Regions from separate parts of the Undibacterium sp. JH2W genome, predicted to be linked through region 3. Evidence: predicted binding sites of a transcription regulator. Region 3 holds the regulator's gene; each other region holds the start of a gene.

Region 1 (7,967 bases), on a different contig from region 3:
TGCCCTGATGGCTATTTTCATGAGTCTGGCTTACCTGACGCATTTGATGTATGCACAACTGGCAGCACGCGCCACGCATGTACTGGTCAAGCCGCATTTTGTGAAATGGATAAACCGCGTGGTTGGTGCTGCCTTTATTTCGTTTGGGGCGATGCTCCTGAGTTTGCGCAGACAAACAGTCTGAAGGTCTGAGGGTTCAAGCAGATAAAATCTTTTCCATGAAGACGCTCAGGGGGTCTTCATGATAATCGCCAAAAGCAGCCCACTCGGCGTAACCGAGGCGAAAATACAGGCCTGGTGCTCGGGTTGTCTGATGCCTGTTTCCAGTCGGGCAACATGGACATCCTGGTCGAGCAAATGGTCTTCTAGTGCACGCATGATGTGCTTGGACAAACCACTGCCACGGAATTCGTCTGGCACAAATACGTGCTTGACTTCTCCATAACTTAGCTGCTCATCGTCATCAATTACTCTCTGCCGGATATAAGTTACGCATATAAGCATCAGACATGACAATGAGCTTGCCTGCAGCCTCTGAAGCCGGGTCTATTTTTTCTATCTTCATGCTGTTAGTGGTTTTTTTTCTTGCATATTAAAACTGATCATCTTCTTAAGTTCCGGTACACAAGAACCACAGTTTGTTCCACATTTGAGCTTACCCTGCAAACCAGTCAATATATCGACGGGCAAGCCATCCATACCTGCAAGTGCCTTATTGATTTCGGTATCCGTCACATTCAGGCAACTGCACACCACTTTGCCACGGGCTGTAAAACCCTGCGGTGCGGTGGTGCTAGGCATCAGCAGGAGACGCCCCAGTCTGGCGACTGGTTCCTGTGCCTGCAGGAAGTCCTTGAGCCAGTTTTCAGCAGACACATCTCCCGCCAGTGCCACGGCAGCCAGGCTGCCTTCTTTCACCAGGATATGACGCGAAACACTGCGGCGCTTGTCGTCATAACGCAAGACATCCACACCCTTTATACCAAAAATCTTTTCGATTTTTTCCAGTACTTCATTTGTTACCGCTTCTTCATTGGCTGCGCGAAAAATCACCCCCACCTTGTCGCGACCAAATGGTGTGCAGGATGCATAGGCAAACTCGCGCATATAAGGGCGCAAGGCAGCCTGGATACTATAAGCATCGTCACTATCCAGCCAGGCAAACACGACAAAACGCCAGGGCAATTCTGCTTTCAGAATCTTGACGGCGGCGGCTTTCAGTTCCGGTTGTTTTGAGCTGGGATCGATTGCCGGTGAGGTCAGGGCATTCACACCATAGCTGGCATTCTGTGCATGACCACGGCCAGATACATATTCCTCCCCCCAGTGCATGGCGACGAAAACCTGACCGGCGCGCTGCTCATCACTTTCGACTACTGGCAAAATGACAGTGCCACGGCGGCTGCTGACGTGCACCAGATCACCCGCTTTCAAAAAGCGTCTTTGCATATCAGTCGCTTCCATGCAAAGGCCAGGCTCTGCCACGTGGGCAAACAACTGCGCAACAGTACCGGTGCGGCTCATGCCGTGCCATTGATCGCGCAGGCGACCAGTATTCAATGAGAATGGGTAGCGTGCATCGACTGCGTCCTTGACAGGCTGATACATGGTATTGACGAAACGTGCGCGACCATTTGGTGTAGGGAAGATACCATCTTCATACAAACGCTGTTTGCCAATGCTGGCACCAGCCGGATACGGCCATTGCTGGGGCCCCTGCTGCTCGAGTATCGCGTAAGACAAGCCGGTGATGTCCAGGTCACGGCCACGGGTGCTGTCGCGGTGTTCGTTCCAGACTTGCTCATCGCTGTCGTACTTGAAGTTGACAGGTGACTTGCCCAGCAAAGGGGCCAGTACCTGGGCAAACTGACTGGCGATTTGCCAGTCGTGTTTTGCCTCACCAGGAGCGGGTATGACGGGGCGCACTCGGGATATGCGGCGCTCTGAATTGGTAACGGTGCCTGTCTTCTCGGCCCAGGTGCTGGCTGGCAAAAGGATGTCAGCATACGGCACGGTGGCCGTACTGGCATAGGCTTCCTGCACGATGACAAGCTCGGCTTTTTGCAGGGCTTCGCGTATCAGGTTTTGCTCGGGCATGGATTGCGCCGGATTGGTACAGACTATCCAGATGATCCTGATTTCACCCTGTCTTACTGCTTCAAACATCTCCACTGCGGTTTTTCCTGGTGAAGCTGGCACATCAGCTACGCCCCAGTAAGCAGCAATTTCTGCGCGATGTTCAGCATTGGCAAGGTCGCGGTGCCCCGACATCAGATTGGCCATACCACCTACTTCACGCCCACCCATGGCGTTTGGTTGTCCAGTCAAAGAAAACGGCCCGGCACCCGGCTTGCCGATTTGATGGGTAGCCAGATGCAAATTGATCAGTGCTGCATTTTTTGCTGTCCCTGATGATGATTGATTCAAACCCTGGCAATACAGCGACAGGCTGGCTTTGGATAGTCCAAACCAGCGCGCAGCCTGCACCAGGTCAGCCTCCTTGATGCCACAGGTCTTGGCAACAGCCGCTGGCGTGTAATCACGCACGGTTTGCTTGAGCTCGGCAAAACCTTCGGTATGTTCCTGGATATAGGCAAGGTCTATCAGATCTTCCCACAGACACAGATGCAGCATACCATTGAACAGTGCTACATCAGTGCCGGGCAAAATAGGCAGGAATAAATCTGCTTCACGCGCGGTATCGGTACGGCGTGGATCAGCAACGATCACTTTCAGGTTAGGATTTTTCTCCCGGGCTTGTTCAATACGGCGATATAAGATGGGATGAGCATAGGCAGTATTCGAACCGACGATGAAAATGGCTTCTGCCAGGTCTATGTCTTCATAGCAGGTGGGTGGTGCATCGGCACCCAGGGTCTGCTTGTAACCAGCAACTGCACTGGACATGCACAGGCGGGAATTGCTGTCGATATTATTTGTGCCTATCAAGCCCTTGGCGAGTTTATTGAAGACATAATAGTCTTCCGTCAGCAACTGACCAGAAATATAAAACGCCACGCTGTCCGGACCATGCGTCTTGATGGTGTCGGCAAACTTGCCAGCCATGCTGGCTATGACGGCATCCCAGTCACTGCGTTGACGTATCTCTTCACGCATTAGCGGATCACGCATTTCAGGATACAGTGCCCTGACCTGCTGCTGTATTTTTGCATCTGCCGACAGATGCAAAGTGCTGCCCTTGCTGCACAGGCGGCCAAAATTGGCTGGATGTTCGGTGTCGCCACGCACACCCAGCACTTGCCTGCCATCGCTTTCTATCACTACACCGCAACCAACGCCGCAATAACAACAGGTAGATTTGGTTTCAGTCATACATGCCTTTAAGTGCACGCTGCATCACCATACTGAGCGGGATGCAGCGCATTTTTTCTATGCCTCTATTGCCAGTGTCGATAATTCATTCGCATCCAGATAGACCTGGTCTTCTTCCACTTTCAAGCTGAATTTTTGGGTGCAGCCCTCATCCGGTGAAATCGCGCAACCTGTGGGCAACTCTATATTCCAGTTATGCAAGGGACAGGCTACCCGCTCACCAAAGACTATGCCTTGTGACAAGGGCCCGCCCTTGTGCGGACATTTATCCAGCAGGGCGAATACCTTGTTTTCTGTATTCCTGAAGATAGCCACATCCGGCTTGGCCGCACGTGCAACCACGCGTGCACCCAGCACAGGGATATCTTCAACGCGACAAATAACTTGCCATTCCTGACTCATGTTTTTTCCTCTCAAAAAATGGCGTTATGCTGGCAAGCGTTCGAATTGACGCGTATCGACCTGGGCTTTTTCTGGTTCATGCCATGGATCAGATTCGCCTTCCAATGCAAACAGCAGACGTTGATACAAGTCCTTGCGGCGTTCGTGGTCTTCCAATATGATTTTCTTCACATAATCAAGGCCGACGCGGGCGAGATAATGCACGGTGCGTTCCAGGTACCAGCCTTCTTCACGGTATAACTGCAAGAAGGCACCGGTATATTCCATGACTTCTTCATGGGTTTTCAGTTTGACCAGGAATTGTGCGACTTCAGTTTTGATACCGCCATTGCCACCGACATAAATTTCCCAACCAGAATCGACACCGATGACACCAACGTCCTTGATACCTGCCTCGGCACAATTGCGCGGACAACCGGATACGGCCAATTTGACCTTGTGAGGGGCATACATGCGCGCCAGTTCACGTTCTAGCTGTTGCCCCATGAGTGTCGAATTTTGTGTGCCGAAACGGCACCATTCACTACCCACACAAGTTTTTACAGTACGCAGACCTTTGGCATACGCCAGGCCAGATGGCATGCCCAGATCTTGCCAGACAGCGCGCAAGTCTTCTTTCTTCACGCCCAGCAAGTCAATGCGTTGGCCACCAGTGACCTTGACGGTCGGTATCTTGAATTTATCGACGACGTCAGCAATCCTGCGCAATTCGCTGGCATTGGTTTCACCGCCCCACATACGCGGGATGACGGAATAAGTACCATCCTTCTGGATGTTTGCGTGTGAGCGCTCATTGATGAAGCGCGATTGCGGATCATCCTTGGCTTCACGCGGCCAGGTAGAAATCAGATAGTAGTTAATGGCTGGGCGGCAGCTGGAGCAACCATTAGGTGTGCGCCATTCCATGAATTCCTGTACGCCTGCAACGGTCAGCAACTTATTGACCTTGATGGCATCGCGCACTTGCTGATGGCTATGATCGGTGCAAGCGCACATGGGTTTGACCTTGGACGCTGTCGAATAATCACCACCCGCAGTAAACATGATGATTTGTTCTACCAGCCCTGTACAGGAACCACAGGATGCCGATGCCTTGGTATGCTTGCGCACATCGTCCAGCGTGAACAGACCTTTTTCCTTGATGGCCTTGACGATGGTGCCTTTGCAGACACCGTTACAACCGCAGACCTCGGCTTCATCCGGCATGGCAGCCGCCTTGGTGTGGCCTTCGTGACCAACGTCACCGGTATTTGACTCACCAAACATCAATGAGTCACGGATTTCAGAAATATTCTTGCCTTCGCGCAGTAGTTTGAAGTACCAACTGCCATCGACAGTATCGCCATACAGGCAAGCACCAATCAGCTTGTCATCCTTGACGACGAGCTTCTTGTACACACCACCTATGGGGTCAGACAAAATAATCTCTTCCGTATCTTTGCCCCCCATGAATTCACCAGCGGAAAACAAGTCTATGCCTGTCACTTTCAATTTGGTGGAGGTGACTGAACCCTGGTAACGGCCTATGCCAAAATTGGCCAGGTGATTGGCGCAGACCTTGGCCATTTCAAACAAAGGGGCAACCAGGCCATACACCGTGCCACGATGGTTAACACATTCGCCGACAGAGTAAATGCGCGGGTCATAAGTCTGCATGGTGTCATTGACGATGATGCCGCGATTGCAGTACAGACCGGCAGATTCTGCCAGTGCTGTATTGGGGCGTATGCCAACGGCCATGACGATCAGTTGCGCAGGGATTTCCAGGCCATCAGTAAAGCGTATGGCTTTGACATGACCATCATCATCACCAATGATGGCTTCAGTATTTTTTTCGAGCAGAAAGTTCAGGCCGCGGTCTTCCAGGGATTTTTGCAGCATCTTGCCAGCAACGGGATCAAGCTGACGCTCCATGAGCCAGCCAGGTAAGTGCACGACAGAGACACTCATGCCACGCATTTTCAAACCATTGGCCGCTTCCAGCCCCAGCAGGCCACCACCAATAACGACAGCATGCGTATGCTTTTCTGCCGCCTCTATCATGGTATTGGTGTCGTAGATATCGCGATAGGCAATCACGCCCTTGAGGTCTTTGCCAGGTACAGGCAACATGAAAGGTGTAGAACCAGTCGCCAGCAACAGCCTGTCGTATTCAGTCTGGGTGCCGTCTTCGGCGATCACCAAACGGCGTGCCCTGTCTATCTTGACGATTCTTTTGCCTAGATGCAGGGTGATATTATTTTCTTCATACCAGTCCACGTCATTGAGCATGATGTCTTTGATGGTTTGCTCGCCGGCCAGTACTGGTGATAGCAGGATACGGTTGTAATTGGCATAGGGTTCTGCACCAAATACGGTAATGTCATACAGGTCGGGGGCGATCTTGATTAATTCTTCCAGGGTACGCACACCTGCCATACCATTCCCTACCATCACTAGCTTAAGTTTCTTCATGGCTGCTCCTTTGCTTGTCTCCCCAGCCTCTAAGCAAGAGCAATGCCAGTTCATTTTTGTAAGAGGGAAGACCTGCTTGTTTTTATAAGCCTGCACCAATTTGACTGCGCATTAATATGGTTTTCACTAAGAAAAACTGAGAAATTCCCCGCTGGCGGCAAGAGCAATGCCACTTCTTGAAGCATGTCTAGCAAATCTTCATGAACCTCATACAAAATCCCGCCATTCTGGTGCATTGCACCATTTAATTCAGATGACGCACAGTTTTCGCGCAGTAAGTTTTGTTTTTAATCACAAAGCAAGGCAAGGATATGCACATTTTGATGGCACGTCCCTTGCAAGTGGCATGCGTGTTCACTATTGGAGCGATCATGCAAAAAACATCTTTCTGGAAAGCCGGGCATACGCCCACCTTATTGGCATCCTTCTTTTATTTTGACCTTAGTTTCATGGTCTGGGTATTGTTGGGGCCACTCGCCATACAGATTTCCAAAGACCTGGGGCTGACTGCCGCCCAAAAAGGCCTGATCGTCGCCACCCCCTTATTAGCAGGGGCCTTGCTGCGCATCGTCATGGGTGTGCTGGTCGATCATTTAAAGCCCAAGAAAGCCGGTTTGATAGGCCAGATCGTAGTTCTTATAGGCTTATGCTGGGCATGGCTGGGTAATTTGCACAGCTATGAGCAACTGCTATTTCTTGGTGTGATTCTGGGTGTGGCTGGTTCTGCCTTTGCTGTAGCCTTGCCGCTGGCATCGCGCTGGTATCCGCCAGAACACCAGGGCACGGCTTTGGGAATAGCAGGTGCAGGCAATTCTGGCACTGCTTTTGCGGCCCTGTTTGCTCCAGCACTGGCAATCGCCTTTGGCTGGCAGAACGTGTTTGGCCTGGCGCTGATACCACTATTCATAGCACTGGCGGTTTATCTTATTTTCGCCAAGGATGCACCGGGCGATGCGCCTAGTAAATCCCTGACTGAATATCTGGCCGTATTAAAAGATAAAGACGCCTGGTGGTTCATGTTCTTTTATAGCGTGACCTTTGGCGGTTTTTCTGGCCTGGCCTCTTCCCTGACAATTTATTTCAATACTCAATATGGTTTGACGCCAGTGACAGCCGGTTACTTCACTGCCGCCTGCGTCTTTGCCGGTTCGCTGGTACGTCCTATGGGTGGCCGTATTGCTGACCGCATAGGCGGTATCAAAACCCTGTCTGTCATGTACACCATTGCTTCTGCCTTCCTGTTCATTGCAGCTACAGGTTTGCAATCAGCAAGCGCCGCTGTATGTGTCTTTGTGGTTGCCATGCTGGCACTGGGCACGGGCAATGGCGCGGTATTCCAACTGGTGCCCCAGCGCTTTCGTAAAGAGATGGGCGTCATGACGGGCCTGGTAGGCATGGCTGGTGGCATAGGCGGTTTTTACCTGGCTGCCAGCATGGGTTATTCACGCCAGATCACCGGCAGTTATCAGATAGGCTTGTCAATTTTCGCCAGTCTCGCCATTATCGCCCTGCTGGGTTTATCATTGGTCAAGAAACGCTGGCGCACGACCTGGGGCTCTGCTGCCATGACTACAGCAAAAATTTAATCAATCGCATATGCCTCTGACCGTCAGCACCGGACATCACAGCGTAGCCGGCTTACGCCCACGCAATGAAGACTTTGTCGGCATGGTCACGCCGGGTGAACCCGAGCTATCCTGCAAGGGCATGGTATTGGCAGTAGCCGATGGCGTCTCTGGCAATGAAGGTGGTCGGGAAGCGGCTGAATATGTAGTACG
Region 2 (7,967 bases), on a different contig from region 3:
TTTCTCAGGCCGCCAGCGGGACCAGGAAATCGCGACTGACACGATTACCCAGGTCAAAAATGTTTTCCATGAAGCGCGTCAGGTTGTCATGCAAACCTTCTGCCAGGATCTCTTCTATGCGGGCAAATTGCAATTCTGCATGCAGCTTGCCAGCAAAACGTTCAGTGTCTGCTGACACATCGTTACGCACTTCTTTCAGATTGGCGACCACCTCATCCATGCACGCCAATAAGGAACGTGGCATATCACCCCGCAGCATCAGCAATTCTGCCACCCGTTCAGGTGTGATGACATCGCGATAGACCTTGCGGTAAATTTCAAAGCCAGAGACTGAGCGCAGCAGCGCCGCCCAGTAATAAAAATCCCTTTGCAAGCTGTCATTGCCGCGCCCGCTTTCCTTGGCACCGTGGAACTTCACATCCAGTATCCGCGCCGTATTATCTGCGCGCTCTATGAAAGTACCCAGGCGGATGAAGTGCACCGCCTCATCTTTCAACATCGTGCCCAGCGTCACGCCACGTGACAGATGCGAACGGTACTTGACCCATTCAAAAAACTGGCTGGGATCGTTTTCCAGTATCGTGTCTGACAACCTGTCCTGCATGTCCAGCCAGGTGGCATTCTGGGTTTCCCATACCTCGGTCGTCAGCGTGCCGCGCACGGCCCGGGCATTTTCCCGCGCTTCCTTCAGGCATGACGCGATAGAGGAGGGGTTCATCGGGTCCCTGACCATGAAGTCCAGCACATCCTTCTTCGTCAGCAAACCATATTGATGGTCAAAGGCAGACTGCAATTCAGAGATACCCAGCATGGCACGCCAGCCACGTTCAGCATCTTCGGCAGACTGTGGCAACATCGAGGTCTGGATATTTACATCCAGCATACGGGCAGTATTCTCGGCGCGCTCGGTATAGCGCGCCATCCAGAACAAATGATCGGCGGTACGGCTTAGCATGTATTTTCTCCTGACTTAATTTTCCAGAATCCAGGTATCTTTCGTCCCGCCACCCTGTGAAGAATTCACTACCAGCGAACCCTCCTGCAAAGCCACCCGCGTCAAACCGCCTGGTACCATGGAGATGGTCTTGCCAGACAAAACAAAGGGTCGCAAATCTATATGGCGCGGGGCAATGCCGCTTTCAACAAAGGTAGGGCAGGCCGACAATGCCAGCGTAGGTTGGGCGATATAACCATCGGGCCTGGCCAGCAAACGCTGGCGAAAATCTTCTATCTGCGCCCTGGTCGAAGCCGGGCCCACCAGCATGCCGTAACCACCTGCGCCATGCACTTCCTTGACGACCAGCTCAGCCAGGTTCGCCAAGGTATAAGACAGGTCTTCGGGTTTGCGACACTGGTAAGTCGGCACATTGTTCAAGATAGGTTTTTCTGTCAGGTAAAACTTGATCATGTCCGGCACGAAAGGGTAGATCGATTTATCATCCGCCACACCTGTACCTATCGCATTCGCCAGCGTTACACGACCAGCGCGATACACCGACAGCAAGCCCGGCACACCCAGAGAAGAGTCAGGCCGGAAAGCCAGGGGATCAAGAAAATCATCATCAATACGGCGATAAATCACATCCACCCGTTTGGGCCCGCGCGTGGTGCGCATAAAGACCGCATTGTCATTCACAAACAAATCCTGGCCCTCAACCAGTTCCACCCCCATTTGCTGGGCCAGGAAGGCATGCTCAAAATATGCCGAGTTATACATGCCCGGCGTCATGACCACCACAGTAGGGTTATCCACACCCACGGGAGCGACTGAGCGCAGGTTATCCAGCAACATGTCAGGATAATGATCCACCGGTGCAATCTTGTTACGTGCAAACAGTTCAGGAAAAAGCCGCATCATCATCTTGCGGTCTTCCAGCATATACGACACGCCAGAAGGCACCCGCAAATTGTCTTCCAGTACGTAGAATTCGCCCTCGCCAGCGCGCACAATATCCACACCAGCAATATGGGCATAAATGTCAGAAGCAACTGAAATACCCTGCATTTCAGGTCGATATTGGGCATTTTTATAGATTTGCTCAGCCGGGATGATGCCCGCCCTGATGATATTCTGATCGTGATAAATATCATGGATAAACATATTCAGCGCCTGCACTCGCTGCGCCAGACCCTTTTGCAACTGCGCCCATTCACCCGCATGGATAATGCGTGGGATGATGTCAAACGGGATCAGCCTCTCCGTACCCGCATCATCACCATACACGGCAAAGGTAATGCCCACCCGGCGAAAGCTCAGGTCCGCCTCGGCCCGCTTGCGCTTCAATCTCTCGGCAGGCTGTTGTGCCAGCCAGTCGCAAAACTCACGGTAATGTTCCCGTGTCAATTCTCCGCCAGGTGCAGCTGCACCCGGTGCGGCATCATCATAGGCATGCATTTCATTGAAAAACTTGGCCATGTTCTCGTCTCGTGGTTACGGTTCCATTACAGCATATCAAGAAACGTGCCAGTGCCCATCAGGGTTAACCGTAGCGTGGTTTTTTTGCGATGGTGGACGTAGTCAGGCTGGCAATAAGATCGAAATTTTTAAGTGCAGTTGAGTGATGGCGCCAGGCAATGCTTGTTAAAAATATATTTTTCAGATGCTTAAGATAAGTCGAAAACAGTATTTTATAATCGGCTTGTTTTTATTGAAACGCGGGCTACTTTCTTCATTTTCAGAATTTTTTGCTGAACGCAGTCATGGCTTACAAGTTAAAACTACTTGGAGCCAGCATATTTTGATTGCGCGTGCACAGCCCCCTATTTTTCACCTATCTATATTCGCAGTGTCAGGCCATGCCCTGATGTTTTTTAAAATCCTTAAACAAAAACAGAATAACTGTTTTGCACCCGATGCAAGCAAAGCGGGAGTTTTGACGGAGTGATTACCTACATGAAGTTTATCTACCATCTTATTTCGCGTCCGCTGGCATTGCTGGGTGTGGCGTTCATGTTTTGCTCGTCCCAGGCACATGCTGGCTATGTTGAACCTACCTATGCTTATGGCTATCAAATTCTGCATAAAACCTTAGATAGTCTAAGGGAGGCGATCATTTCAAGTATGACCAATGGCACCATGCAGTCGGATTATTGGCGTTGGGAAGATGGAATATTTCCATACTTTGATGATCGAACACCTACGACTATAAATGGTGGGGCGCGGTCTTTTTATGTATTGGCACATCCTACTCAGAGAGCAATTAAAGAGGGACTTGTGCCTCCCGGCGATTACAAATGGATAGGAGGATTGGTATCCGCTATTTGTCCAGATGGCTATACAAAAATTGATTCCGCCGATGCATTTCCTGCAGGCCCGGATTTCCATGTGGCTTGCTTTAAGCCTGAACCTTGTAATTGCGATAAAGCGGGCAATCCTGTCTTGATTTCTTCCGGCACCAAAACAGAAACTGCAGTCGACTACCAGGGCGCGCCAGGCCTGGAGTTTGTCCGCAATTATCGTAGTGACCGTCAGGGCTGGACGCACAATTATGCCGTCAAAGGATTTGATACCGGATCTGCGGCATCAGTAGACGCTTTGAAAAACTATTACGAGCAACTGCCCTGCATTGCTGGTATTGATCAACAGTTCAAGCAATCGTATTGTTTCAAGCAGGTTTCTCCCAACTTTGCCTATAATATTGGCACCCACCCCAACGAATTTATTCTGATACGCGGCAATGATCCCATGCGGGCTTTTGGCACTGCCAACAACTACAATCCTTTATCAGATAACAATGATCGCGTCACCAAGATTTTTGATGCAGGTGGTGCGGCCACAGGCTGGTCCGTCTATAACTCTTCAGACGAATCTACAGAGTATTTTGATCTGAAGGGGTATGTGGTCAAGATAGTCGAACGTGGTGGCATGCAAAAGCTGTTCACTTATTCTGATATAACTACACCAGTCGCAATCGCCCAAAAGCCCGGCTTATTGATACGCGTGACCAATCACTTCGGTCAGCAACTCAACTTCACCTATCGCGGTGACCGTATGCTGACTATGATTGATCCTGCCGGTGGTGTCACCACCTATGCCTATGATGAAGCCAGTTCCTTAGGGGCCAATGGAACCACTCCCAAGGGTAACCTCACATCTGTCACTTATCCTGACAGTAAAAAACGCGTCTACTGGTATAACGAACAAGACAAGACCAAAGGCACGGATTTAGCGATTGCCCTGACCGGTATTACCGACGAGAACGGTGTACGTTTTGCCACCTGGACCTATGACGAAAAAGGTCGCGCAACCAGCTCTGAGCATGCTGGCGGTGTAGAAAAATATACCTTCACTCCTGCAGGCTACCTCATCAATCCTACCCATACCGATCCATTGGGCGTGGTATGGGAACATTATTATGTCGACGTGCAAGAAACCAAGCAGCTAGGATATAAAAAGCGCATAGTAGGTTCAGAATCTTCCCAGATTCACTATACCTATGACTATAATGGCAATGCCTACGACATCACCGGTTATAGAGGCCAGTCAACAACACGCACCTTTGATAACAATCGCAATCTGGAACTGACACGCACAGAAGCCACAAGCCGCAGCGAAGCCCAAACCACCACCACCAGCTGGCACCCGGCTTTCCGCATTCCAGTCCAGATCAATGCCCCTTTACTGCGCATCAGCTACAGCCACGATCTTAAAGGCAACGTCCTCACCAAGACAGAACAAGCTACCACTGACACAAACGGCAGCCAGGGTGCCAGTGCACCTGTCACCGGCAGTCCGCGCACCTGGACCTATACCTACAACGACATCGGCCAGGTATTAACCGTCACTGGTCCCCGTACCGACGTCGTCGATAAAACCACCTACACCTACGACAACCTTGGCAACCTGAATACCGTCACCAACCCCCTCGGCCATGTGACCATCCTCAGCAACTACGATGCCAACAGCAGAGTAGGCCAGATCACCGACGCCAACGGCATGGTCACTAACCTGAGCTACACCCCCCGTGGCTGGCTCAAACAACGCACCACCAATGCCGATGGCGTGACTGAAACCACTGTCTACGACCACGACAACGTCGGCCAGATGACCAAAGTCACCCTGCCAGACAACAGCAGCATCAGCTACACCTATGACGACGCCCATCGCCTCACCAAGATCAGCGACAGCCTCGGCAACAGCATCAACTACACCCTGGACGTCATGGGCAACCGCACCAATGAAACCGTCACCGACGCCAGTGGCACACTGAGCCGCCAGGTCAGCCGCGTCTACGACCTCCTCAACCGCCTGCAAAAGGTGACAGGAGCAGCACAATGAAGCGCACAACCAATACACCCATGAAACAGCACATCACAGCGACCCTCGTCAGCCTGGCCCTGGTCATCAGCTATGGCCAAGGCACCGCCCTGGCCCAGACAACGGCAACGTCTCCAAGCACCGTCTACCAATACGAATACGATCTTAACGACAACCTCATTAAAATTACCAACGGCAACAATGCAGTCACCAAGCAAAGCTATGACATGCTCAACCGCCTGCAAAGCCAGACCGATGCCGACAACAAAACCACCAGCTACACCTACAATGGCCAAAACCGCCTGACCCAGGTCACCGACGCCCGCAACCTCAACACCATTTACAGCATCGATGGTCTCGGCAACCAACTGAGTCTGACCAGCCCCGACACTGGTGTGACGACGACCACCGCAGATGCCGCAGGCAACATCCTCACTAAAAAAGACGCCAAAGGCCAGACCACCACCTATGCCTATGATGCCCTCAACCGCATCACCAGCATCACCTACCAGGATGGCAGCAGCACCACCTACACCTACGACCAGGGCAATAATGCCAAAGGCCGCCTGAGCCAGATCAGCGACCAGAATGGCAGCATCGCCTACACCTACGATGGCCGTGGCCGCGTACTGACAGAAACCCGCAGTATCAATAGCGCAGGCAGCAACACCACCCGCTACCAGTACGACAATACTGGCCGCCTGAGCACATTGACCTACCCCAATGGCCGCCAGATCAGCTACACCCGCGACAGCCTGGGTCGCGTCAGCCAGATCGACACCAGCAAAGACGGCATCACCATGACCGTCCTGAGCCAGGTCAGCTACCGCCCCTTTGGTGGCGTCCAAAGCTACCGCAACAGCGCAGGCCAGACCACCAGCCGCAGCTTCGACACCGAAGGCCGCATTGCCAGCTACACCCTCAACAACAAAGTACAAGCCATCAGCTACGATGCCGCAGGCCGCATCACCGCCATTAACGAAGCCAACAACCCCAACCGCCAGACCACCTACGGCTATGACAACGTCGACCGCCTCACCAGCTACCTGACACCCCAGGCCAGCCAGGGTTTCAGCTACGACCCCGTGGGTAACCGCAACACCAAGACCAATGGTGCCGCCAATACCAGCTACACCTATGCCAGCAACAGCAACCGCCTGAACCAGGTCACCGACAGTCAAAGCAAAACCATCGTCACCGACCCCAACGGCAGCATCACCAACAACGGCAACAACCAGTTCAACTACGACACCCGTGGCCGCATGATCTCCGCCGTCACCCCCATAGGCACAGTGCAATACCTCATCAACCCCCTGGGCCAGCGCGTACAAAAGACCGTCCCCGCCAACGGCAGCAATCCTGCCACCAGCAGCCTGTACCACTATGACCAGGGTGGCAAACTGATCAGCGAACGCACAGGGCAAAGTGATATTGACTACATCTACCTCGATGATTTACCGGTAGCCGTCATCAAATAAGCCTGGCTCTAAAAACTAAGCCATTACTAAAAAACCGCCCTCAGCTCACCCACGAGAGATGAGCCAGGGGCAGGGGAGAAGAATTTGTTTCAACAACGATTATTAAGCAGGATAAGCATCAGCGCAGCCCTGGTTTGCCTTGCTGCCATCAGCAGCCAGGCATTCGCCGTGGTGCCCACCGTCAGTTTGACGGCACCCACCGCCAATGCCCGCTATGCTTCACCAGCAGCGATTACCCTGACGGCCAACGCCAGCAACACCGGCGACACCATCAGCAAAGTCGATTTCTATCAAGGCGCCACCTTACTGGGAACCGCCACCACGGCCCCTTACACCTATACCTGGAGCAATGCGCCCACCGGCAGCTATAGCCTGACTGCCAAAGCGACCAATAGCCATAATGAAGTCAAGACTTCCACGGCTGTAGCTGTTGTCGTCAACAATGGACCCACAGTCAGCCTGACAGCACCAGTAGCCAATAGCAGTGTCGCAGGCAAAGCCACGATTACCATCACCGCCAATGCCACAGATGCCGATGGCACAGTGAGCAAAGTTGAGTTCTACAACGGCGCAACATTGCTAGGCAGTAGTACCACCAGTCCCTACAGCTATAACTGGGTCAATGTAATACCTGGCACGTACAGCATCACTGCCAAAGCAACAGATAATCTCAGCGGTACAACGACCAGCAGCCCGGTCAGTATTACCGTCACTAATCCGATCACCGTCAACGTCACCGCACCGGCGAATAACGCCAGCGTGACTGTAGGTACACCCATCGCCATTACTGCGACAGCAGCAGATAGTAAAGGCACGATCAGTAAAGTCGAGTTCTACAATGGAACAACACTACTGGGTAGCAGCACGACTGCTCCCTATAGCTACAACTGGGCCAATGCCGTAGTCGGTACTTATAGCCTTACCGCTAAAGTGACAGACAGCCAAAGCCTGACACAAACCAGTACCCCAGTGACCGTACAAGTCAAGGCAGCAGTCACACCGCCCACTGTCAGCCAGACACCGGCACTCAATCAAACTACCCAGACAGCACCAGCCAATGGTACTTTCGTGGCACCAGCAGGCATCAGCTTGGCAGCGACAGCCACAGCAGTAGCAGGCAGCACGATTGCCAAGGTCGAGTTTTACCAAGGCGCGACACTGATAGGCACAGCCACTGCACCAACAACAGCCAACGGCAGTAACTACAGTGTCAACTGGACCAATGTCACAGC
Region 3 (7,967 bases):
TGAATGAACACTGCACGCACGCTTTGATCATCCTGCCAGGTCAGCAAGGTTGTCGTCAGTGCTCTTACCATATCGAGAGACAGCGAGTTCAAGGCTTTGGGTCTGTCGAGGGTGATGTAGCCTATATTGTTTTTGACGGAGGTGAGGACAAATTCGCTCATGATGTTGACTATGCAGGTAAGGGATGAAGCTGCTATTTTAACTTTGTCAGGCTTGGGCGTCACGGGGTGTATATGTTTATGAGGAAATAGAGTAAGGGCGACACGCTCGTTGCCGTTGCCGTTGCCGTTGCCGTTGCCGTTGCCGTTGCCGTTGCCGTTGCCGTTGAGTTTGACTTTGGGGTTGTAGTTGTTTTTGACGTTCGCAGTTCCCATTTTTTGTACCGAATAAACGGGAACCCCGCAGGGGCGGCTACGCCTGGGTCGCCTTTCTTTGAATACTTACTTTGGCGACGCTAAGAAAGTATTTCGGCTGCCGGGCCGAGACCCGGCTTGTATCCACGAAGGGCAAAAGTTTTAGTCAAAGTACGCCTGTAACGAGCGACATGGCATACAACAAACGCCGCTGGAGCGCCAGCCCGGTGGATTCCAGCCAAACCCACGCTGGAATGACGTTAATACAAATGCCGTGAATCAACTAACTCGCAGCTTGTTGAGCGACGTATGTGACAAACAGCAATAAAAGTAAATAATTTATTTGAAATGTCAGAAACGAGACCTACAAGAAACCACTCACCCAACAAAAAGGACGCCTTTAGCGTCCTTGTTTTGGATGTCCACAACCCTGTTAGGGCAAGGACTGGGGTCTTATGAAGCCGATGCCGGGTCAGGTATGTGCTTGATGGCGTCGTGCTGATGGTCTTGCATTTTATCTTTGTGCTTGATGACCTGACGATCCAGTTTATCTACCAGGGCATCAATTGCTGCATATAGATCATGTGCCAGGCTTTCAACGTGAATATCTTTACCGCTGATATGCAAATTAATGTCGGCTTTGTGTCGTTTTTCCTTTTCCCGGAGCTTGTCCACCGTCAGGATGACGGCGATATCAATGACCTGGTCGAAATGTCGCCTGATACGTTCTAGTTTGGTATGTACATATTCACGAATTGCAGGAGTTACTTCGACGTGGTGTCCACTGATGGTGAGATTCATACTGTGCTCCTATAGTGATGTTGCTTGCTGTAACGATACACTCTTGGCATTTATTTGCCTTGAGCTAAATCATATATAGCAATTCAAACCGTGATTACAAGGACTACTTACAAAGATTTACGCAAACTGACTGGGGGGATTTTCAGGGCTTCACGGTATTTGGCAACTGTCCGTCGGGCAATTACCATGCCCTGTTCACCCAGCATGTCTGCAATTTTGCTATCAGAGAGTGGGCTTTTCTGGTCTTCTGCTCCTATCAACTGCTTGATGAGTGCACGTATCGCGGTGGAAGATGCTTCACCCCCTGTTTCCGTCGCGACATGGCTGCCGAAAAAGTACTTCAACTCAAACATGCCATGTGGGGTCAACATGTATTTTTGGGTTGTCACACGTGAGATAGTGCTCTCGTGTAATCCTAGTGTATCAGCAATTTCGCGCAAAACAAGGGGGCGCATGGCAACAGCACCATGGGTGAAAAAATTGCGTTGCCTTTCAACTATCGCTTGTGCAACGCGCAAAATAGTATCAAAGCGCTGCCGCATATTTTTGATGAGCCAGCGAGCTTCCTGCAATTGCGCACCAAGGCCAGCTTCACCGCGGTTTTGCTTCATGATGTTGGCATACACGCTGCTCACTCGCAGCCTGGGCATGACATCCTGATTCAGCATGACTTGCCAGCCATTGCCAGATTTTCTGACGATCACATCTGGCACGACATAATCTGATTCATCGGCGGCAAAGGCAATGCCAGGCCGTGGCTGGCACAGGCGTATGATGGTTTGTGCATCGCGCAAATCTTCATCATCGCAATCGAGGATTTTCTTGAGTTTGGTGAAATCTCTCTGTGCAAATAAAGCCAGTTGTGTTTCAACAATTTGCAACGCCAGCCTGCGCGTGACAAAAGCCACTTTGGGCATGCGCCTGATTTGCAGGGCCAGGCATTCTGAAGGGCTGCGCGCACCAACACCTGCCGGGTCAAAGCTTTGCAGCATATTCAGGGCAAAGGCTAGTTCTTCTGCCTCTACACAGAGTTCCAATGGCAAACTGGCATGTATTTCATCCAGGGTTTCGGTCAGGTAACCGTTATTGTCGAGCGCATCTATCATCAGCTCGACTAAGGCACGGTCACGCGGCTCACGCAGGTTCAGGCGCATTTGCTCAAGCAGATGTTCACGCAGGGTGATGTGGGCGGCACCCAGTTGCGGGCGGCCATCTTCATCATCACCAGACTTGCTGCCATGCTGTACATCATCAAAGCCCCAGTCTTCTTCGCTGGAAGTGGTGCTGTCATTGCTGATGACAGTTTCGGCATCGGCGGCGGCTGGCTCGGTGGATTTATCGCTTTCTTCTCTTTGTGCAGGCACTTCCATGCCTGCATCAGCCGAGGTACTCGTTGTATTGATGGCGCCATCGGCCAGCAGGCGCACGGCATGGTCGAGTGGATCATCGACGCGTTCCAGCATGGGATTATCGGTCAGCAGCGTCTCCAGCTCCTGATGCAATTCCAAAGTCGATAACTGCAATAATCGTATTGATTGCTGCAATTGCGGCGTTAAGGCCAGATGTTGTGAAGTACGTAGTTGCAGGCTTTGTTTCATGATGATTCCCGTCACATCCGGAAGTGTTCTCCGAGATAAACGCGACGTACAGATTCATTTTGTATGATGTCGTCAGGCTTGCCACTGGCAAGTACCGCGCCTTGATTGATGATGTAAGCGTGATCGCAGATACCCAGGGTTTCGCGGACGTTATGATCGGTGATCAGTACGCCTATGCCACGCTCCTTGAGGAAGCGGACGATGCGCTGGATTTCGATGACCGCGATAGGATCAACACCGGCAAAGGGTTCATCCAGCAAGACAAAGCGTGGATTGGTTGCCAGTGCACGGGCAATCTCGACGCGGCGGCGTTCACCACCTGAGAGTGACAAAGCCTGGCTCTCACGTATTTTTTCTATTTGCAAATCTGCCAGTAAGGCATTCAGCCTTTGCTCGATTTTCTTGCTGCCGAGGAATTTACCATCGCTGTCTTTTTGCAATTCCAGTACTGCGCGGATATTGTCTTCTACTGTCAGCTTGCGGAACACCGAAGCTTCCTGCGGCAGGTAAGACAGGCCGAGCACGGCGCGCTCATGGATAGGCAATTGCGAGATATTGACATCATCGATAATGATATCGCCAGCGTCGGAAGGCACCAGGCCGACGATCATGTAGAAAGACGTGGTTTTGCCTGCGCCATTCGGCCCCAGCAAACCCACCACTTCACCACTTTTCAATAGCAGGGAAACATCACGCACGACCTGGCGTGCACCATAACGTTTTTGCAAACCCTTGACCAGCAAGGTGCTGCCTGACTGTGCTGTCATCTTAATTAGCCTGTTTTTCTGGTTTTGGTTGCAAGATGATTTTCAGGCTGCCCGAGCCTTCTACAAACTGACCACTGGTGGAGTTGGTGCCTACAAACACTTCGTTCTTGCTGTCATAAGACAGGTATTCGCCAGCCTGTTCCTGGGTGACTTTACTGCCTTCCAGATAGCGTACCTTGGCCTTGGAAAAGAATTTGACGATTTCCGTGCTTTGATTGTATTCCGCACGTTCAGCTTCGCCATCTACCCACAGATCAGGCCCGCCATCGCGCTTTTGGCGAAATGTAACCTTGCGGTTGCTGCCACCAGTCAGTACTACAAATTGATCGCCATTTGGCGCCTCAGTGACGACGGCATTTTCTGCCTTGACATTCAGGGTGCCACGCACCAGGGCGACACCCTTGGATAATCTGCGCACACTGGTCTTGCCATCGCTCTCGCCATAACCAGCTTCGATGACGGTTTCCTTGTTGCTGTCGGCTTTTTCTGCATATGCAGTTGCACTGACCAGGCCCAGGCAGGCGAGGCTGAATAAATGGGTAATGCCGAATTTAGTAAGTGTCATATAAATGATCGCTTTCTCAATTATTTGGTTTTAACTGCATTCACCGCTTCACGCTTCTTGAGCGCGATGCGGACTTTGCTTAACAGGGCCAGGTGTTGGGTAGAGTTATTGGCCAGCATGCCGGTTGCGGTCGATGTCGATTTACCGGTGGTGATGGTGATGGGTTTATCGGTCTTGACGATATCATCATCTGGCAACAGCAATAGATACTCCGATTCCACATGGACGAATTGTGAACTCAGGCCTTCGGGCCTTTCCATGCTGACATTGTCATATAAATGCACTTCATCATGCTCACGCTTGGGTGTGATGACATTGGATTTTTGCGATACCACGGCCAGGTCGGCACGCAGGTGCAAGGGGGGACGGTCCTGATCAAAGCTGTTGATCTGCGGATGTTTGATTTCTATATTGTCGTTACGTGGCAGGTGTACCAGGCTGTCACCAGTAATATGGTAATTGGCCTTGCCATTATTCGACAAACGGATGAAATTGAATTTCTCTACATAGTAATCCGGTGCTGATCTGGCTGAGCTGCGGTTTTGTTCATCGTCGCCATTACGACGTATGACTTCCATGACCCAGATGGTGCCCAGGGTCAGTATGCCCAGCAGTATCACGGCCAGCCAGATGCGGAAGCGGTCTATGGTCAAATGGGATTTCATGTCAGATATGCTTGTAGAGCCTGTTCATATTTGCCCTGGGCTCGCAGGATGAAATCGCAAACTTCGCGTGCTGCGCCCTGGCCGCCGCTGGCCCTGGTGATGTAGAGCACGCGCTGTTGCACTTCTGCATGCGCATTTGGCACGCTGGCAGCAAAACCCACACGCGTCAGTATGGGCAAGTCGATGACATCATCACCGATAAAACCACAGGCTTCTGCAGGGATATCCAGTTTTGCCAGCAAATCCAGGAAGGCAGTTTTCTTGTCATGAATGCCCTGGCAGACATGGCTGATACCCAGATCCGCGGCACGCTTGCTGACGATGGCTGATTGCCTCGCACTGATGATGGCCGTGATGATGCCAGCCTGTTGCAAGAGCTTGATGCCCTGACCATCCAGCACATTAAAGCACTTCATCATTTCACCTTCGGGCCCAAAATACAGGCTGCCGTCGGTCAGTATGCCATCCACATCAAAGATCATTAATCTGACCTGGCTGGCCCTTGTTGTTGCTATCGCTATATCCATCAAATCACCTTGGCCCTGGTCAAGTCATGTATATGTAAGGCACCTACCAGCTTGCCCTGGTCGTCGGCGACCAGTAACTGGTTGATGCGGTAAGTTTCCATGACTTCGACGGCTTCTACCGCCAATTGTTCCGGACGTATGCGACGCGGGCTATGGTTCATGACATCGGCAATGCGTAATTGGGTAAAGTCGCGGGTGCCATCCATCAGGCGGCGCAAGTCGCCGTCGGTGAATATACCAAGCACCTGCTGCTGTTCATCCACCACGGCGGTCATCGCCATGCCTTTTTTGGTAATTTCCAGCAGCGCAGTCTTCAGGCTGGTTTCCGGGCCGACTTGCGGTATGGCTTCATCAACCCGCATGACATCCCTGACATGCGTCAGCAGGCGGCGGCCAAGTGAGCCGCCAGGGTGGGAGCGGGCAAAGTCTTCTTCGCGAAAGCCACGTGCATCCAGCACGGCCACAGCGAGGGCATCACCCAGCGCCAGGGTGACCGTTGTGCTGGCCGTTGGTGCCAGGTTCAGCGGGCAGGCTTCTTTATCGACATGCAGGTTCAGATGAATATCCGCCAGTTTGCCCAGGCTGGATTCAGGGTTGCCCGTCATAGCGATCAGTTTCACACCCAGGCGTTTGATGATGGGCAGGATGGACATCAGTTCCGCCGCCTCGCCGGAATAGGAAATCGCAATAAATACATCCTGCGAAGTCACCATGCCGAGGTCGCCATGCGCAGCTTCTGCCGGATGGACAAAAAACGAGGGCGTGCCAGTCGAGGCAAAGGTCGCAGCTATTTTGCGGGCAATGTGACCAGACTTGCCTATGCCAGATACCACGACCCTACCGTGGCATGCCAACAACATGCTGACTGCCTGGGAAAAACCGGCAGCATCACCATTGCCCAGGCGCTTTTGCAGTGCCAGCAAGGCATCGGCCTCGATTTGCAGGGTTTCACATGCCAGTTTCAGGGCGCGTTGCGCAGCGAGGGCCGTGCTGGCCTTGGCTTGTTGTTCAAAAGTTAAAGGTGCATTCAGTTCATTCATGCCGGAAGTATAAACGAAATCCTCAAAGCAAAAACTTTGCCAGTTGTAACGTAATGAATAATGTTTGCCCAAAAGCAGGATGGCAGGTCTATAAATCGGCAATAATAGGCAGCATGACAGGTCTAGACACTACACTATTATTGTTGGCCGCTGCCGTATTGGGCGTGGTCGCATTCCGCATGTTGCAGCTACCGCCCATGCTGGGTTATCTGGTGGTAGGTATTTTCATCGGGCCGCATGGTTTTGGCGTGGCCGAGGATGGTGCAGTCACCCATGAACTGGCCGAATTCGGCGTGGTTTTCCTGATGTTTTCGATAGGGCTGGAGTTCTCGCTTTCCAAACTCATGGCCATGCGCAAGGCAGTGTTTGGTCTTGGCATGGCGCAAGTGCTGGTCACCATCTTTACCAGCATGGTATTTGGCTGGGCTGCCAGCCGCTGGTTGCCGCAATTGTTCCAGATCAGCTGGGAAGCCTCATTTGCTCTCGGTGGCGCGCTGGCCATGTCCTCCACCGCCATCGTCTCCAAAATGCTCACAGAGAGACTGGAATTGGAAAGCCTGCATGGGCGGCAAATCATCAGTGTGCTGTTGTTCCAGGATCTGGCTGTGGTGCCGCTGCTGATCCTGGTGCCAGCCCTGGCTTCAAAATCGCCAGACTTGATGCAAACCCTGGCCTGGGCCAGTGGCAAGGCTGTGCTGGTGCTGGTGTTATTGCTGGTGGTCGGGCAAAAGCTCATGCGCGCCTGGTTTCATATCGTTGTCAAGCGGCGCTCGCAAGAGTTGTTCATGCTGAACCTCTTGTTCATTACCCTGGGCGCTGCCTGGCTGACCGAGAAGGCTGGCCTGTCCATGGCGCTGGGGGCATTCGTCGCAGGCATGCTGATTTCTGAAACTGAATACCGGCATCAGGTGGAAGAGGATATCAAGCCCTTTCGCGATGTCTTGCTGGGCTTGTTCTTTATTACCGTGGGCATGCTGCTCAATGTGCATCTGGTATTTGAACATTTTTGGCTGGTATTGCTGTTGCTGACCGGACCGGTCTTGTTGAAGTTTGTTCTTATTGCCGCATTGGCCAAGGTTTTTGGTAATTCCACCAGTGTTGCCCTGCGCACAGGTTTGGGACTGGCGCAGGCGGGTGAATTTGGTTTCGTTTTATTGAATCAGGCGGGTGGTCTGCAACTGGTTGATCCCTTGCTGGTGCAATTGATACTCGCATCCATGGTGATTTCCATGCTGATCTCACCTTTCATCCTGGCCAAGTCAGATGCCATTGTCATGAAATTCTCTGCCAATGAATGGATGATGCAATCGCTGGCACTGACACAGATCGCCGCACGCACCATGACGACCAAGAAGCATGTCATCATCGCTGGTTTTGGTCGTAGCGGCCAAAGCCTGGCACGTATCCTGGCTGAAGAAAATATAGATTATCACGCCCTGGATCTGGACCCCGACCGCGTGCGGGAAGCGCAAACTGCCGGTGCCAATGTCTCATATGGCGATGCCGCCAGGCGAGAAAGCCTGCTGGCTGCCGGTGTTAACCGCGCTTCGGCGCTGGTGGTGACGTATACCAGTACTGCATCTGCCCTCAAGGTTTTGCATTTCGTCAATGAAATGAACCCCAGCCTGCCTGTCATCGTTCGCAGCCATGA

The links. Region 3 encodes sigma-54, which starts transcription at its own class of promoters, with help from an activator protein. Its sites were predicted from a motif close to TGGCANGNAANCTGCTTT; they were not measured.
Region 1: a site for sigma-54 is predicted at 6,514-6,531, ahead of ACO0LC_RS08655 (nitrate/nitrite transporter). Genes of this name have one in related genera too.
Region 2: a site for sigma-54 is predicted at 2,450-2,467, ahead of ACO0LC_RS18720 (circularly permuted type 2 ATP-grasp protein). Genes of this name have one in related genera too.

What each region holds. Positions count from the first base shown of each region.
Region 1 covers NZ_JBMPOT010000005.1:119,337-127,303, forward strand. Annotated here, with positions in the region: gene ACO0LC_RS08630 (LysE family translocator) at 1-184, shown strand, start outside; gene ACO0LC_RS08635 (hypothetical protein) at 229-420, opposite strand; gene ACO0LC_RS08640 (molybdopterin-dependent oxidoreductase) at 562-3,333, opposite strand; gene nirD (nitrite reductase small subunit NirD) at 3,391-3,735, opposite strand; gene nirB (nitrite reductase large subunit NirB) at 3,760-6,189, opposite strand; gene ACO0LC_RS08655 (nitrate/nitrite transporter) at 6,561-7,775, shown strand; gene ACO0LC_RS08660 (protein kinase domain-containing protein) at 7,786-7,967, shown strand, end outside.
Region 2 covers NZ_JBMPOT010000012.1:49,165-57,131, reverse strand. Annotated here, with positions in the region: gene ACO0LC_RS18725 (alpha-E domain-containing protein) at 5-955, opposite strand; gene ACO0LC_RS18720 (circularly permuted type 2 ATP-grasp protein) at 971-2,416, opposite strand; gene ACO0LC_RS18715 (hypothetical protein) at 2,640-2,885, shown strand; gene ACO0LC_RS18710 (hypothetical protein) at 2,894-5,278, shown strand; gene ACO0LC_RS18705 (hypothetical protein) at 5,275-6,735, shown strand; gene ACO0LC_RS18700 (Ig-like domain-containing protein) at 6,820-7,967, shown strand, end outside.
Region 3 covers NZ_JBMPOT010000026.1:49,136-57,102, reverse strand. Annotated here, with positions in the region: gene ACO0LC_RS26715 (enoyl-CoA hydratase/isomerase family protein) at 1-161, opposite strand, end outside; gene hpf (ribosome hibernation-promoting factor, HPF/YfiA family) at 807-1,154, opposite strand; gene ACO0LC_RS26705 (RNA polymerase factor sigma-54) at 1,262-2,752, opposite strand; gene lptB (LPS export ABC transporter ATP-binding protein) at 2,764-3,519, opposite strand; gene lptA (lipopolysaccharide transport periplasmic protein LptA) at 3,521-4,084, opposite strand; gene lptC (LPS export ABC transporter periplasmic protein LptC) at 4,105-4,749, opposite strand; gene ACO0LC_RS26685 (KdsC family phosphatase) at 4,746-5,276, opposite strand; gene ACO0LC_RS26680 (KpsF/GutQ family sugar-phosphate isomerase) at 5,276-6,316, opposite strand; gene ACO0LC_RS26675 (monovalent cation:proton antiporter-2 (CPA2) family protein) at 6,430-7,967, shown strand, end outside.